DNA from 2 places in the uncultured Sphingopyxis sp. genome. Region 2 is predicted to be linked to the other one. Evidence: riboswitches for the same ligand, from Rfam matches in the RefSeq annotation. Region 2 holds a riboswitch; the other holds the start of a gene.
What was found. A riboswitch is a leader RNA that binds a small molecule or an ion and turns the genes downstream of it on or off. The one in region 2 is predicted to bind cobalamin.

Region 1 (7,271 bases), 1.1 Mb from region 2:
CGCGCGAGCTATCGCAGCCGCTTCGTGCGCACCAAGGGGTTCGAAGCCGAGAAGGAAGCCGGCCGCTCGCTCTGGGCCGGCCTGATGGAACCGCCGCACAAGTCGACCCGCCACGGCTGGGGCGCGCAGGAGTGGCTCAAGGATTCAAGCTCGACCGACGTCGCGATCCATGCCGGCAAGATCATCTCGACCTTCTATCAGTGCGGCGAAGCCTATCGGCTCGACCCCTTCACGCTCGAACAATATGGCACCGAAAGCTGGGTGCCGCTCGACGGCATTTCGGCGCATTGCAAGGTCGATCTCGCGACCGGCGAGCTGATGTTCTTCAATTATTCGAAGCACGCGCCCTATATGCACTATGGCGTCGTCGGGGCGGACAACAGGCTCAAACATTATACCCCCGTGCCGCTCGCCGGCCCGCGCCTGCCGCACGACATGGCCTTCACGGAAAATTACACGATCCTCAACGACATGCCGCTCTATTGGAACGAAGAGCTGCTCGAGAGAGGTCTGCACGTCGTTCAGTTTCACCCCGACGAAAAGACGCGCTTCGCGATCATCCCGCGCCACGGTCAGCCGGAGGACATCCGCTGGTTCGAGGCCGAACCGACCTACACGCTCCACTGGCTCAACGCGTGGGAGGAAGGCGACGAGATCATTCTCGACGGCTATTATCAGGAAGAGCCGATGCCCAAATCCTATCCGAACGCGCCCGAGGGGCTCGAACGGATGATGGCCTATCTCGACCAGGGTCTGCTCAAACCGCGCCTCCATCGCTGGCGTTTCAACCTGAAGACTGGAAAGACAACCGAACAGCGGCTCGACGACCGCGACCTCGAATTCGGCATGTTCAACCATCGCTATGCCGGCAAGCCCTATCGCTACGCCTATAGCGCGATCCCCGAACCCGGCTGGTTCCTGTTCCGCGGGCTCGTCAAGCACGACCTGAATGCAGGGACGAGCGAGGAATATGAATTCGGTCCCGGCCGCTTCGGCAGCGAGGCGCCCTTCGCGCCGCGCATAAATGCGAAGGACGAGGACGACGGCTATCTGGTCTCCTTCATCGCCGACCTTGAAACCGACACCAGCGAATGTGTGCTCATCGACGCGAAGAATGTCGCGGCAGGGCCGGTATGCCGGATCATCCTGCCCGAACGCATCTGTTCGGGAACGCACAGCGTCTGGGCGAGCGGCGACGATATCGGCATGGGTCCGAACAGCGTGCTGGCCGCCTGAGATGATCGCCGCGGGAGAGGAAAAACGGCGACAATATCGCGAGAGCGGCTGGTGGGGCGACCAGAGCTTCGCCGACCTGTTCGCGGCCAATGCGGCGGCGCATCCCGAGTGGCTGGCGCTGGTCGACGCGCCCAATCGCGGCGAGTTCGCTTTCGGCGAACCGCGGCGGCTGACTTATGCGGAGCTGGCGGCGGAGATCGACCGGCTCGCGAGCGCGCTGGTCGTCGCCGGGATCGGCAAGGACGATGTGCTGTTCGTCCAGCTTCCGAACATCAGCGAATTCGTCGCGCTCTATTTCGCCGCCGCGAAGATCGGCGCGATCGTCAGCCCGGCGGCGGTGCAATATCGCAGCCATGAGCTGAAAGACATGCTCGCCATCGTCGAGCCCAAGGCCTTCGTCTGCGCGACGCAGGTGAAGGGCTGCGAGCATGTCGGCGTTGCGGCGCCGCTGCTGGACGGCATCGCGCTGATGACCTTCGGGCCCGGCGTCCCTGCGGGCGCGCTCGACCTCTCGACCGCTGGGGGCGACGCCGAAGTCCTCGCCGCGCATGTCGCGGCGAACCCGGTCGATGCCGACGATATCTTCACCATCTGCTGGACCTCGGGCACCACCGGCGTCCCCAAGGGCGTGCCGCGCAGCCACAACCACTGGATCGCGGTCGCGGGCGCGGGGTATGAGGCGATGAAGGTCGGGCCGGGCGACGTCCTCCTCAACCCTTTCCCGCTGATCAACATGGCGAGCATCGGCGGCATCACCATGTGCTGGCTGACCAGCGCGGGCACGATGGTGCTGCACCACCCCTTCGACCCCGGCGTCTATTTGAAGCAGATCGCGACCGAGCGGCCGAGCCTGACGATCGCGCCGCCCGCGGTGCTCAACATGCTGCTGCAGAATGAGGCTTCGCTCGCCTCTGTCGACCTCTCCAGTCTGCGCGTCATCGCCTCGGGCTCGGCGCCGCTCGCGCCCGCGATGGTGCGCGGTTTTCAGGAAAAGCTCGGCATCATCATCGTCAACGTTTTCGGATCGAACGAGGGGATGAGCTTCATCACCGGCGAAGGCGACATGCCCGACCCCGACAAGCGCGCGAGCCTGTTCCCGCGCCGTGGCACGTACCAACGCCCCTATGGCGAAGGCGCCGCGCCCAACATCGAAAGCCGGCTCGTTCCCCCCGGCGGCGGTGATCCGATCGAGGAAGACGGTGTATCGGGTGAGTTGCAAATCCGTGGTCCGACGCTGTTCGAGGGCTATCACAACGCCCCCGAACGGACTGCCGAGGCCTTCACCGACGATGGCTGGTTCCGCACCGGCGACCTGTTCGAGATCGCAGAGGGCGGCGACTTCTACCGCTTCGTCGGACGCTGCAAAGACCTGATCATCCGCGGCGGGGTCAATATCTCGCCCGAGGAGATCGACCAGTTGCTGGGCGGCCATCCGCTGCTGGCGGAGGCATGCGTCTTTTCGCTACCGTGCGAGCGAATGGGCGAGCGCATCGGCCTAGCCTATGTGCCGCGTGGGCCGGACGATGTCGGGCTGAGCGACGTCGCCGACTATCTCCGCGACAAGGATCTCGCCGTGTTCAAACTGCCCGAACGCCTGTTCCGCTTCGACGCGCTGCCGCGCAACGTCACGAACAAGGTGATGCGCAGTGAAGTGCGCGAAATGGCACTCGCGACTTTGCAAAAGGAAGCCTGATATGGCGAAAGACGTCTTCATTCTCGGCGGCGCGCAGACCGACTTTTCGCGCAACCTGGACCGCGAGGGCGGCGGGCTGTTCGAGCTATTCCGCGATGTCGCCGAAGCGGCTTTCGTCGCAACGGGTATCGAACCCAAGGAAGTCGAGACGGCGCATGTCGGCAATTTCGTCGGCGAGCTGTTCGCGGGACAAGGCCAGCTCGGCGGCTTTTTCGGCCATGTTCACCCCGACCTCGCAGGCATTCCGGCGTCACGCCACGAGGCGGCCTGCGCATCGGGCAGCATCGCGATCCTCGCCGCCGCCGCCGAGATCGAGGCCGAACGCTATGGTCTCGCGCTCGTGCTCGGCATCGAGCTGATGCGCAACGTCCCCGGCCAGCGTGCCGCCGAATATCTCGGCGCCGCGGCGTGGGCAGGGCGCGAGGCGCAGGAGGCGCGTTACCTCTGGCCCTATATGTTCGCGCGGGTCGCCGAGGAATATGAGGAGCGCTTCGGGCTCGACCGCGCGCATCTGCGCGGGATTTCGGCGAATAATTTCGCGAATGCCAAGAAAAACCCGTATTCGCAGACGCGCAGCTGGGCGATCACCGACGAGCATCTCGGCGAGAATGACGAGGTCAATCCACCGATAGAGGGCAGTCTGCGCAAATCCGATTGCGGCCAGGTCACAGATGGCGCCGCCGCGATCTTCCTCGCCTCGCGCGAGGTTGCCGAAGCCTATGCGAAACGCCGCGAGATTTCGGTCGACAGCATCCCGCGCATCAAAGGCTGGGGCCACGCCACCGCTCCCCTCCTCTATTCGACCAAGGTCGCGGACAGCCGCGGCGGCGACTATGTCTTCCCGAGCGTCCGCAAGGCGATGATGGACGCGCTGCGGCGCGCCGAGATGCCCGACATCTATGCGTGCGACGGGGTCGAGGTGCATGATTGTTTTTCGATCACCGAATATATGGCGATCGACCATTTCGGGATCACCAAGCCGGGCGAAAGCTGGCGCGCGGTCGAGGACGGGACGATTGCGCTGGGCGGGAAGTTTCCGGTCAATCCGTCGGGCGGGCTGATCGGCCTCGGGCATCCGGTCGGTGCCACCGGGGTGCGGATGCTGCTCGACAGCTGGCGGCAAGTCACCGGAAACGCGGGCGACTATCAGGTCGAGGGCGCGCGCAACTTCGCGACCTTCAACGTCGGCGGCAGTGCTACGACGGCGGTCAGCTTCGTCGTCGGCACCTGATTTGACCGACGTCTATCTCTACGACGCGGTCCGGACGCCACGCGGCAAGGCGCGCGAGGACGGGGGGCTCGCGCGCCTCAGCCCGCAGGAATTGGTGCGCCAGCAGGCCGCGGCGCTCGCGGCGCGATGCGGCGAGATCGTGCCCGATGCACTGATCCTCGGCTGCGTGACGCAGAGCGGCGCGCAGGGCGGGCATATCGCGCTGGTGTCGAAGCTCCACGCCGGGCTCCCCGATACGACTGCGGCGCACAGCCTTAACAATTATTGCGCCTCGGGGCTGTCGGCGATCGGCCAGGCGGTGGCGAAGGTCGCGAGCGGCGAGATCGCGGTGGCGCTAGCGGGCGGGGTCGAGTCGATGAGCAGCGCGCCCTTCCTCGGCGATCGCGCCGGATATTACACCAACGACGAATTGCCGCCACGCGCGCGCTTCGTGCCGCCGGTGCTGGCGGCGGACCGGCTCGCGCACGCCGAGGGGATCACGCGCCCCGAACTCGACGCCGTCGCCCTCGCCTCGCAGCAGAAGGCGGGCGCGGCCGAAAGCGACGCGGCGCTTCAGAAATCGCGCATCGCGACCGGATCGCTCGACGGCGAGGAATGTATCCGGCCGCAGACGAGCGCGGAATCGCTCGCCGCCGCGCCGGCGGCTTTCGGTGAATTGCAGGTGCAATATGCCGGCGCGCTCGAAGGCGCGACCTTCGAACCGCTGCACAGCATCGCGCACGCACCGCCGATCTGCGACGGCGCGGGGCTGGCGCTCGTCGGAGGCCACGGGCTCGGCATCGCGCCGCGCGCGCGCGTCGTCGCCTTTGCCGAAAGCGGCGGCGATCCGGCGGCGTCGCTGACCGCGGGGTTCGCCGCGATGGACAAGGTGCTGGCGCGCGCCGGGCTGACGCTCGGCGACATGGACCGGATCGAGTTCATGGAGGCCTTCGCGGTCACCATCGCCAAATTCTACCGCGACCGCGATGCCGATCCGGCGCGGGTCAATGTGTCGGGCGGGCATCTTGCCAAGGGCCACCCGATGGGCGCGAGCGGGGCGATCCTGACCTCGACCCTGCTCGACGCGCTCGATGTGTGTGGCGGGCGCTATGGGCTAGTCGTGCTGACCGGCGCGATGGGGGTTGGCGCGGCGATGGTGGTCGAGCGAGTGATTTAAGACCAGTTCCTCCCTGTGGCGAAGCCATGGGGAGGTGGCAGCCCGAAGGGCTGACGGAGGGGCGTTGCCGCAACCGTGGCCGCCCCTCCACCATTCGCTTCGCGAACGGTCCCCCCTCCCCATCGCTACGCGACAGGGAGGATTGGCGTTTGCAAAAGCCGATTGCCAAAAACCGCCATTCCGCTATGGGCGGCGCGTGCGGGGCTTGCCCCGCGCATGATCGCGCCGGTGCCCGAGAGGGCTTAATAGGGAACGCGGTAGGCGCGCCGGACGGCGCACCGAAACCGAGGCTGTCCCTGCAACTGTAAGCGGCGAGCGCGATGCACCGTCCGGATTCGCGTCCGGACAGCCACTGGGGCCACCCTGGGAAGGCGTGCATCAAGCCCTGACCCGCGAGCCAGGAGACCTGCCGGCGTGGGTCGCTCAATGCCATGGCCCAGGGAAAGGCCGCGGCACGGAGGTTTCCGTCGAGCGACGACCAGGCGGCTGGAGCCGCCTCGGTGCCGAAGTCGCAGGCCATGACGCCACTTGCGACGCCGGCATCGGCCGGTCGCGCCCGCGCATCGGCAGGCTCCGCCTTCGTTGCCGGCGTACGGGGGCCTTCCCATGTTGAAGTTTGCAAGCATTTCCCTGATCGCCTTGGCTACCGCAACGCCGGTTTTTGCAGAGACCGCCGACAGCGAGCGCGGCGACGACATCGTCGTCACAGCATCGGGGATCGAACAGCCGCGCGACGAGGTCGGGCAAGCGATCACGATCCTCGACGCCGAGACGATCGAGCGGCGTCGATCGGCCGATGTCGTCGACTTGCTCGCGACCACGCCCGGCGTGCGCTTCAGCCGGTCGGGCAGCACCGGATCGGTAGCGAGCATATCGCTGCGCGGGGCCGAAACGACGCAAACCTTGGTTCTGATCGACGGGGTGAAGGTCAACGATCCGAGCGGCATCGGCGACGGATATGATTTCGGCCATCTGCTGACCGGCAATATCGACCGGATCGAGGTGCTGCGCGGATCGAACTCGGTCGTCCACGGCAGCCAGGCGATCGGCGGCATCGTCAGCCTGATGACCGCGACGCCCGCCGACGGCTTCGCGGCCGACGCCTCGGCCGAATATGGCTATAGCGATAGTTTGAATGCCAAGGCCGACGTGTCGGGCACCACCGGGGCGATTTCGGGCAGGATCGGCGGCGCTTATTTCCGCACCGACGGCATTTCGTCGGCGGCGGTCGGCACCGAGAAGGACGGATACAAGAATTTCGCCGGCAACGCGCGGCTGAAGGTCGCGCTCGGCGACGCGCTGAGCCTCGACCTGCGCGGTTATTATATCAACGCCGACCTCGATTATGACAGCTTTTTCGGCGCCCCCGCCGACAGCGCCGACGTCGCCAAGCTCGACCAATATGTCGGCTATGCGGGGCTGAACCTTGGTCTGTTCGACGGCAATTTCACCAACCGCGCGGCGGTGACGTGGATGCGGAACGAGCGCGATTATTATTTCGTGCGCGGGACGGCGCCCGATTATGGTTATTCGGGCACCAATCTGCGGTTCGAATATCAGGGCGTCGTGACGCCGGCCAGCCAAGCGAAGCTGATCTTCGGTTACGAGCATGAGCGCCCCGATTATGATTTCTTCGGCTTTGGATCGACCGACAGCCAGCGTGCGAACATCGACAGCGTCTATGCGCTGGGGATCGTCCAGCCGCTTGCCGGGCTGTCGCTGTCGGGCGGCGTCCGCCACGACGACCATAGCCAGTTCGGCGGCGCGACCACGCTTGGCGCCAACGCCAATTATTCGCCCAATGCAGGCGCGACCAATTTCCGGCTGAGCTATGGCGAGGGTTTCAAGGCGCCGTCGCTCTATCAGCTTTACGACGCGTCCAGCGGCAACACCGCGCTGCGCCCCGAGCGGTCGAAAAGCTATGACATCGGCATCGACCAGAGCCTCGCCGACGG
Region 2 (7,271 bases):
GGCGTCGTGCGGCGGCGGCGACGGCGGAACGATGGGCAGCGGCCCGGTCACGGTCACCCCGACGCCGAGCCCCACGCCGACCCCGACGCCCACCTGCGCGCTCGCCTCGCGCCAGGCCTTTGCCAAGGCGGAGATCGATGAATGGTATCTGTTCCCGGGCGACGTCGCGAGCGGCGTCAACCCCGGCGACTATGGCGACGTCCAAACCTATATCGACGCGCTGGTCAAACCTGCCTTCGACCTGAACAAGGACCGGGGTTTCACCTACATCACCTCGATCGCCGAGGAGAACGCCTTCATTTCCAGAGGATCGAATGCGGGTTTCGGCATACTCTTAGCCTATGACGCCGCGAACCAGCGCATCGTGATTGCCGAAGCCTATGAAGGCACGCCGGCCTTGGCCGCGGGGATCGACCGCGGCACCGCGATCGTCGGGATCGGCACCAACAGCGGCAATGTGCGCACCGTCGCGAGCATCGTCGCGGCCGAGGGGAGACAGGGGCTGACCGATGCGCTCGGCCCGAACGACCCGGGGGTGAGCCGCGTGCTGCGCATCACCGACGCGGCGGGCACGCGCGAGGTCACCGTCACCAAGGCCGATTATGCGCTCGACCCCGTTTCGGACCGCTATGGCGCCAAGATCATCAGCGAGGGCGGGCGCCGCTATGGCTATCTGAACCTGCGCAGCTTCATCGAGCCGGCCGACAACCAGCTCACCGCCGCCTTCGCCGATTTCCGCGCGCAGGGCGTCACCGACATCATCATCGATTTCCGCTATAATGGCGGCGGCCTCGTGGCGACGGCGAATCTGATGGGCGACCTGCTCGGCCGCAATCGCAATTCGAGCGAGATCTTCTCGCAGACCCGCTTCCGCGCCGAGAAATCGGTCGAGAATGATCAACATTATTTTCCGTCGCCCGCGCGCCCCGAATCGATCGCGCCGACACGCATCGCCTTCATCGGCACCGGATCGACCGCTTCGGCGAGCGAACTGGTGATCAATTCGATGTTGCCTTATCTCGGCACCAATATGACGCTCGTCGGCAGCAACACCTATGGCAAGCCGGTCGGTCAGATCGCGCGCGACAAGCGCGAATGCGACGACCGGATGCGCGTCGTCGCCTTCGCCACCGGCAATGCAGACGGCCAGAGCGACTATTATGACGGGCTGGCGCCGAAGATCGCGAACAGCTGCGCCGCGAACGACGATCTGGCCTTCCCGCTGGGCGACCCGCGCGAGGCGTCGATCCGCGCCGCGATCGACTTCCTCGCCGGCAACGCCTGCACGACGCGGATCGCCGACGCGAATGTCCGCACGGCGTCGCGCGAGCGCCGTTTCGCCGTGGCGGCCCCGCCCGCGATGCTGGTTCCCGAGCGGCCCAGCGCGGCGCAGCGCGAATTGCCGGGGCTGTTTTAAAGATCGTCGCCCCCGCGAAGGCGGGGGCCGCTGGCAACCTTACGCAAGGCCGATAGCGGCCCCCGCCTTCGCGGGGGCGACGAAAAACACGCTCCAGACGGTGATTGACCGCCGCCCCCGAACCGGGCTATCGGCCGCGGCAAGCGACAGGTTCTCCGGTAACGGAGACGAAGAGGGAACGGGAAAACCCCGGCTGCCCCTGCAACTGTACGCGGCGAGCCATCGGCCACATGCCATTGGGACCCCGGTCCCGAGAAGGCGGCCGACCGGCGCTGACCCGCAAGCCAGGAGACCTGCCCGTCGCCGTCGTCTTTCGCGCGGACAGGGTGTGCCGGGCGGACGGGGGTGAACCCGCATGACGACAAAGCTGGCTGCGCAGGTGCGCGGGCGATGTCGTGCGTCCCCGAAGGACGACCGATCGGCCGCGCGCCTGGGCGGCATTGTCGATGGGTTTGTCCAATGTTCAAAGCGATTTTCCGAAGTTCGATCTGTCTCGCCGCCGTCGCGGCTTCCTCCACCGCCTTCGCCGATGAAGCCGCGCACGCCGTCGCCGCCGATGCCGACAGCATCATCGTCACCGCGACGCGCGCGCCGCTGACGCTGGACGAGATTCCGTCGTCGGTCGCGGTGCTCGACAAGGCGGCGATCGACCGCGCGCAGGATATCGGCGTCACCGAATTGCTGCTCCGCACCCCGGGGATCAGCGTGTCGCGCAACGGCGGTTACGGCACCTCGACCTCGCTGCGCATCCGCGGCGCCGAATCCGAGCACACGGTGACGGTGATCGACGGGGTCAAGCTCAACGATCCGTCGTCGACCGGCGGCGGCTTCAACTTCGCCAATCTGCTCGCCGGCGACATCGACCGGATCGAGGTGCTGCGCGGGCCGCAGTCGATCCTGTGGGGAAGCCAGGCGATCGGCGGCGTGATCAACATCGTCACCGCATCGCCCGAAAAGCCGCTCGAAGGCAGCTTCGATCTCGAAGCGGGATCGCGCCAGACGGTGAGCGCGCGCGCCGCGATCGGCGGCCGCACCGGCCCGCTGAGCTGGCGCCTCGGCGGCCAACGCTTCACCACCGACGGCATTTCGTCGCACGCCAAGGCGTTCGGCGGGGTCGAGCGCGACGGCTATCGCAACACCAACGTCTCGGGCCGCGCCGAGCTGGCGCTCGCCGACAATGTCAGCGCCGAGGTGCGCGGCACTTATTCGAGCGGCCGGGTCGAGTTCGACGGCTTCAACACCGACAGCAACGATGTTGGGCTGAACAAGGAGTTCGTCGGCTATGCGGGGCTGAATTTCGCCCTCGCGGGCGGGCGGTTCCGCAATCGCATCGCCTACGCCTATACCGACACCAACCGCGACAATTTCAACCCCGACCGCGAACGGCCGCAGAGCTTCGAGGCCGATGGCGAGAACAAGCGCTGGGAATATCAGGGCAGCTTCGACGTCAGCGACCGGATCACCGCGATCTTCGGGGTCGAGAATGAACGCTCGAACTTCCGCAGCCGCTCCCCTTCGGCGTCGCTCGCCACCCCGCTTCCCGATTTCGTGCGCGGCAAGGCGGAGATCACCAGCGTTTACGGCCAGCTGAGCGTCGAACCGGTCGAGGGGCTGACGCTGAACGGCGGCGTCCGTTACGACGATCATGATCGCTATGGCGGGCAGACCTTGTTCGCCGCGGGCGGCGTGTGGCGGCTGCCCTCCGGCACCGTGCTCCGCGCGAGCTATGGCGAGGGGTTCAAGGCGCCCGGCCTCTACCAGCTGTTCAGCGAATATGGGAATGTCGGGCTCGATCCCGAGGAAGCGCATGGCTGGGAAGCGGGGATCGAGCAGCATCTGTTCGGCGACAAGCTGGTCGTCGGCGCGACCTGGTTCGACCGCACGACGAAGAATCAGATCATCTTCAACAGCTGCACCGATCCCGACGATCCGCTCTGCACCGTCCTCGGCAGCAACCCGCCGGTCCCGCGTTTCGGCTATTATCTCAACGTCGCGCGCAGCGAGACGCATGGCGTCGAAGCCGCCGCCGCGCTGACGCTCGGCGGGCTGACGCTCGATGGCAATTATAGCTGGATCGTCGCCGAGGACCGCTCCGAAGGCAGCGCCAATTTCGGTAACTGGCTGCCGCGCCGTCCGCGCAACGCCGCCAATGCGTCGGCGAGCTATGCCTTCGGCTTCGGGCTCGAACTCGGCGCGGCGGTGCGCTGGTCGGGCAAGAGCTATGACAATGCGAGCAACGCCCAGCGGCTGGGCGGCTATACGCTCGTCGATCTGCGCGCCGAAGTTGCGCTGTCAGATGCGGTGAAGCTGTTCGCGCGCGCCGAGAATGTCTTCGACGAGGAGTATATGACGGCCTATCGCTACGGCTCGCTCGGCCGCAGCATCTATGCCGGCATCAGGGGGCGTTTCTGATGGCGGCGCTGTCCGGCCGCAACCCCTCGGCGCTCTGGGTGGCGCTGCTGACGGCGGCAAGCACGGCAACGACGCTCGCACTCGGCTGCGCGACGCCCTTCCCGTCGCTCGCGGCGCTCGCGGCGGTGCATATGCGCCGCCGCGACGGGCTCGCGCTGATGCTGCTCGCGTGGGCGGCGAGCCAGCTCGTCGGCTTTGTGCTGCTCGGCTACCCGAGCGACGGCAGCACGCTCGGCTGGGCGGCGGGGCTCGGCACCGCGGCGCTCGGATCGGCGCTGGCGAGCTATGCCGCGCTCGGCGCGCTCCAATACCGGTCGGTCGCGGCGCGGCTGAGCCTCGTCTATGCGGCGGGCTTCACCGCGTTCAAGGCGATCATCCTCGGCTGGGCGCTTATCCTCGGCGGGCTGCATTCGGTGATGGCGCCCGACCTCCTCGCCGAGCAATTCGTGCGGAACGCCGCGATCCTGATCGGGCTTTACGCGCTCTATCGCGCGCTCGTCGCGGCAGGCGTTCCGGCGCCGCCGCAAGCGGCGACCGCCTGATGCTGACGCGCGTCGACCCGGGGCCCGCGGTGGTGGTGTGCAACAGCTGCCGCCACAGCCGCGAGGCGCAGAGCGACGCCGAAGGCGCGCGCGGCGGCGCGCGGCTCGTCGCCGCGCTGAAGCAGCTCAAGGATGCCGAGCCGCGCTATGCCGGAATCGCGGTGCAGGAGATGGCGTGCCTCTTCGCGTGCCAGGATCATTGCACCGTCCATCTGCGCGCGCCGGACAAGATCGGCTATGTGCTCGGCCGCTTTCGCGCCGACGAGGCGTCGGCGCGCGCGATCCTCGACTATGCGGTCCTCCATGCCGCGAGCGAGCATGGCCGCGTCGCCTATGCGCTGTGGCCCGAGGGGGTCAAAGGCCATTTCATCGCGCGCGTCCCCCCGCCGGGATTTATCGCCGAATGACCAGCTTTGCTTCGATCGCCGCCTTTGAAACGACGCTCGCCGATCTTCGCGAACCCGACGCCGGTGCCGCCGCTGACGCGCGGATGCGGCAGGCGGAGCTCACCAAGCCGGCGGGATCGCTCGGCCGGCTCGAGGAAATCGCGATCTTCTTTGCGGGCTGGCAGGGCCGCGCACGGCCGCGGATCGCGCGGGCGCGGGCGGCGATCTTCGCGGGCAATCACGGCGTCGCCGTCCACGGCGTCAGCGCCTTTCCGCCGGGGGTCACCGCGCAGATGGTCGCCAATTTCGCGCGCGGCGGCGCAGCGATCAACGCCTTGTCGGAGGCGGCGGGGCTCGAACTCGCCATCGTCGCGCTCGACCTCGACCGGCCGACCGCCGATTTCACCGTCGATGCGGCGATGAGCGCGGCCGAATGCCTCGACGCGCTGAACCGCGGCGCGGCGGTGGTCGAGGCCGGTCTCGACCTGCTCGTACTCGGCGAGATGGGGATCGGCAATTCGACCGCCGCCGCCGCGCTCTGCGCGCGCAGCTTCGCAGGGAGCGTGGCGGAATGGACCGGGCCGGGCACAGGGGTCGACGGGCACGGTGTCGCGCGCAAGATCGCGGTGATCGAGCAAGCACTCGCCTTTCACTGCGACGCGCCGCGAACGGCATTCGAGACGCTGCGCCGCGTCGGCGGGCGCGAGATCGCCGCGCTCGCAGGCGCGATCCTGCGCGCGCGCCAGCTGCGCGTTCCGGTGCTGCTCGACGGCTTTATCTGCACCGCGGCGATCGCGCCGCTGGCGGCGGAGAATCCGGCGATCGTGGACCATTGCATTGCGGGCCATTGCTCGGCCGAGCCGGGGCATCGGAGGCTGCTCGCGCTGCTCGGGCTCGACCCTTTGCTGTCGCTCGACATGCGGCTGGGCGAAGGCAGCGGCGCGGCGGTCGCGGCGCATATCATACGCAGCGCGCTCGCCGCGCACGACCGGATGGCGACCTTTGCCGAAGCGGCGGTGTCGGGGTCGCTGTGAGCGGCTTCGCGCTCCATCTGCTGCGCCACGGCGCGCCCGCGACGCCGGGGCTGCTGATGGGGCGCACCGATGGGGCACCGACCGCCAACGGCATCGCCGCCTGCGCCGCGCGGGCGGAAGTGCTCGCCGTCGAGCGGCTGATCGCCTCGGACCTGCGGCGCTGCCGGGCGGCGGGCGAAGCGATCGGGCGCGCCGCGGGCCTGCCCTGCGCCGTCGATCCACGCTGGCGCGAACTCGATTTCGGCGACTGGGACGGCAAGGCGGCAAGCATGATCGACCCCGACACGCTCGGCCGCTTCTGGAACGATCCCGACGCCAACCCGCCGCCCCGCGGCGAAAGCTGGTCGACGCTGGTTCGGCGCGTCGCAGCAGCCATCAACGACCTCGCGCCCGTGCCGACGCTGGTCGTCGCCCACGGCGGCGCGATGCGCGCGGCACTGCATATCCTGTGCGGATTCGACCAGCGCCAGCTCTGGACGTTCGACCTGCCCTATGCGGCGCTGCTCTCGCTCCGCGTCTGGCCGGGCGAACCGGCGAACACGCAGATCACGGGGCTTTGCACATGAAAGGGCTCGTCGTCGCGATCCAGTTCCTGACGCGCCTGCCGACGCCGCGCATTGCAGTGTCGAGCGCGGAGTTCGCGGCGGCGATGCGCTGGTTTCCCGCGGTCGGGCTGATCGTCGGTGCGCTCGTCGCGGGGGCGGGCTGGGCGGGCGCGCGGATCGATTCGTGGACGGGCGCGCTTGCGGCGCTCGTCCTATGGGTCGCGGTCACCGGCGCGCTGCACCTCGACGGGCTCGGCGACATCGCCGATGCGAGCGGCGCGGCGCACAAGGATCGCGCGCGGCTGCTCGCGGTGCTCGGCGATCCGCATGCCGGCAGCTTCGCGGTGGTCGCGGTCGGGCTGCAGCTGATCGCCAAGCTCGTGCTGCTCCACGCGCTGATCGAGCGCGAGGCGTTCATTGCCATCGCGCTCATACCCTTCGCGGCGCGGATCGGGCCGCTGGTCTGGTCGCGCGCGCTGCCCGGCCTGCACGCGGGATTGGGCGCGCGTTTCCGCAATGCCGTGCGCCCGGTCGATTTTCTGGTCTGGAGTGGCGCCCTTGCCGCGGCGGCGTGGGTGTCGCCGTCGCTGCTGGTCGCGCCGCTGGCCTTCCTCTTCTGGGGCTGGTGGCTGCTGCGACGGATCGGCGGCATTTCGGGCGACGGTCATGGCGCGGGGATCGAGATGGGCGAAAGCCTGCTGCTTGCCGCCGCGCTGCTGTGGGCACATCTTGCATGAGCGAGCCGTGGACCTGGCACGGCGGGGGCATCGAGGCCGCGAAGCGCCATTTCGGCGGCGTCGACTGGATCGACCTGTCGACGGGCGTCAGCCCGCATCCCTGGCCGGGCGCTGCGGGCATGGCTTTCGACTGGCGGCGGTTACCCGACCCCGAAGGTCTCGCGCGGCTCGAACGCATCGCCGCCGACTATTTCGGCG

Region 1: another riboswitch for cobalamin. It lies ahead of QZL87_RS04650 (TonB-dependent receptor); the one in region 2 lies ahead of QZL87_RS18895 (TonB-dependent receptor).

The regions. Positions count from the first base shown of each region.
Region 1 covers NZ_LT598653.1:1,065,549-1,072,819, reverse strand. The annotation lists gene QZL87_RS04670 (carotenoid oxygenase family protein) at 1-1,236, shown strand, start outside; gene QZL87_RS04665 (class I adenylate-forming enzyme family protein) at 1,238-2,929, shown strand; gene QZL87_RS04660 (acetyl-CoA acetyltransferase) at 2,931-4,160, shown strand; gene QZL87_RS04655 (acetyl-CoA C-acyltransferase) at 4,162-5,316, shown strand; cobalamin riboswitch at 5,526-5,745, shown strand; gene QZL87_RS04650 (TonB-dependent receptor) at 5,923-7,271, shown strand, end outside.
Region 2 covers NZ_LT598653.1:4,060,989-4,068,259, reverse strand. The annotation lists gene QZL87_RS18900 (S41 family peptidase) at 1-1,417, shown strand, start outside; cobalamin riboswitch at 1,549-1,733, shown strand; gene QZL87_RS18895 (TonB-dependent receptor) at 1,877-3,829, shown strand; gene QZL87_RS18890 (hypothetical protein) at 3,829-4,371, shown strand; gene QZL87_RS18885 (DUF1636 domain-containing protein) at 4,371-4,778, shown strand; gene cobT (nicotinate-nucleotide--dimethylbenzimidazole phosphoribosyltransferase) at 4,775-5,791, shown strand; gene QZL87_RS18875 (histidine phosphatase family protein) at 5,788-6,357, shown strand; gene QZL87_RS18870 (adenosylcobinamide-GDP ribazoletransferase) at 6,354-7,073, shown strand; gene QZL87_RS18865 (threonine-phosphate decarboxylase) at 7,070-7,271, shown strand, end outside.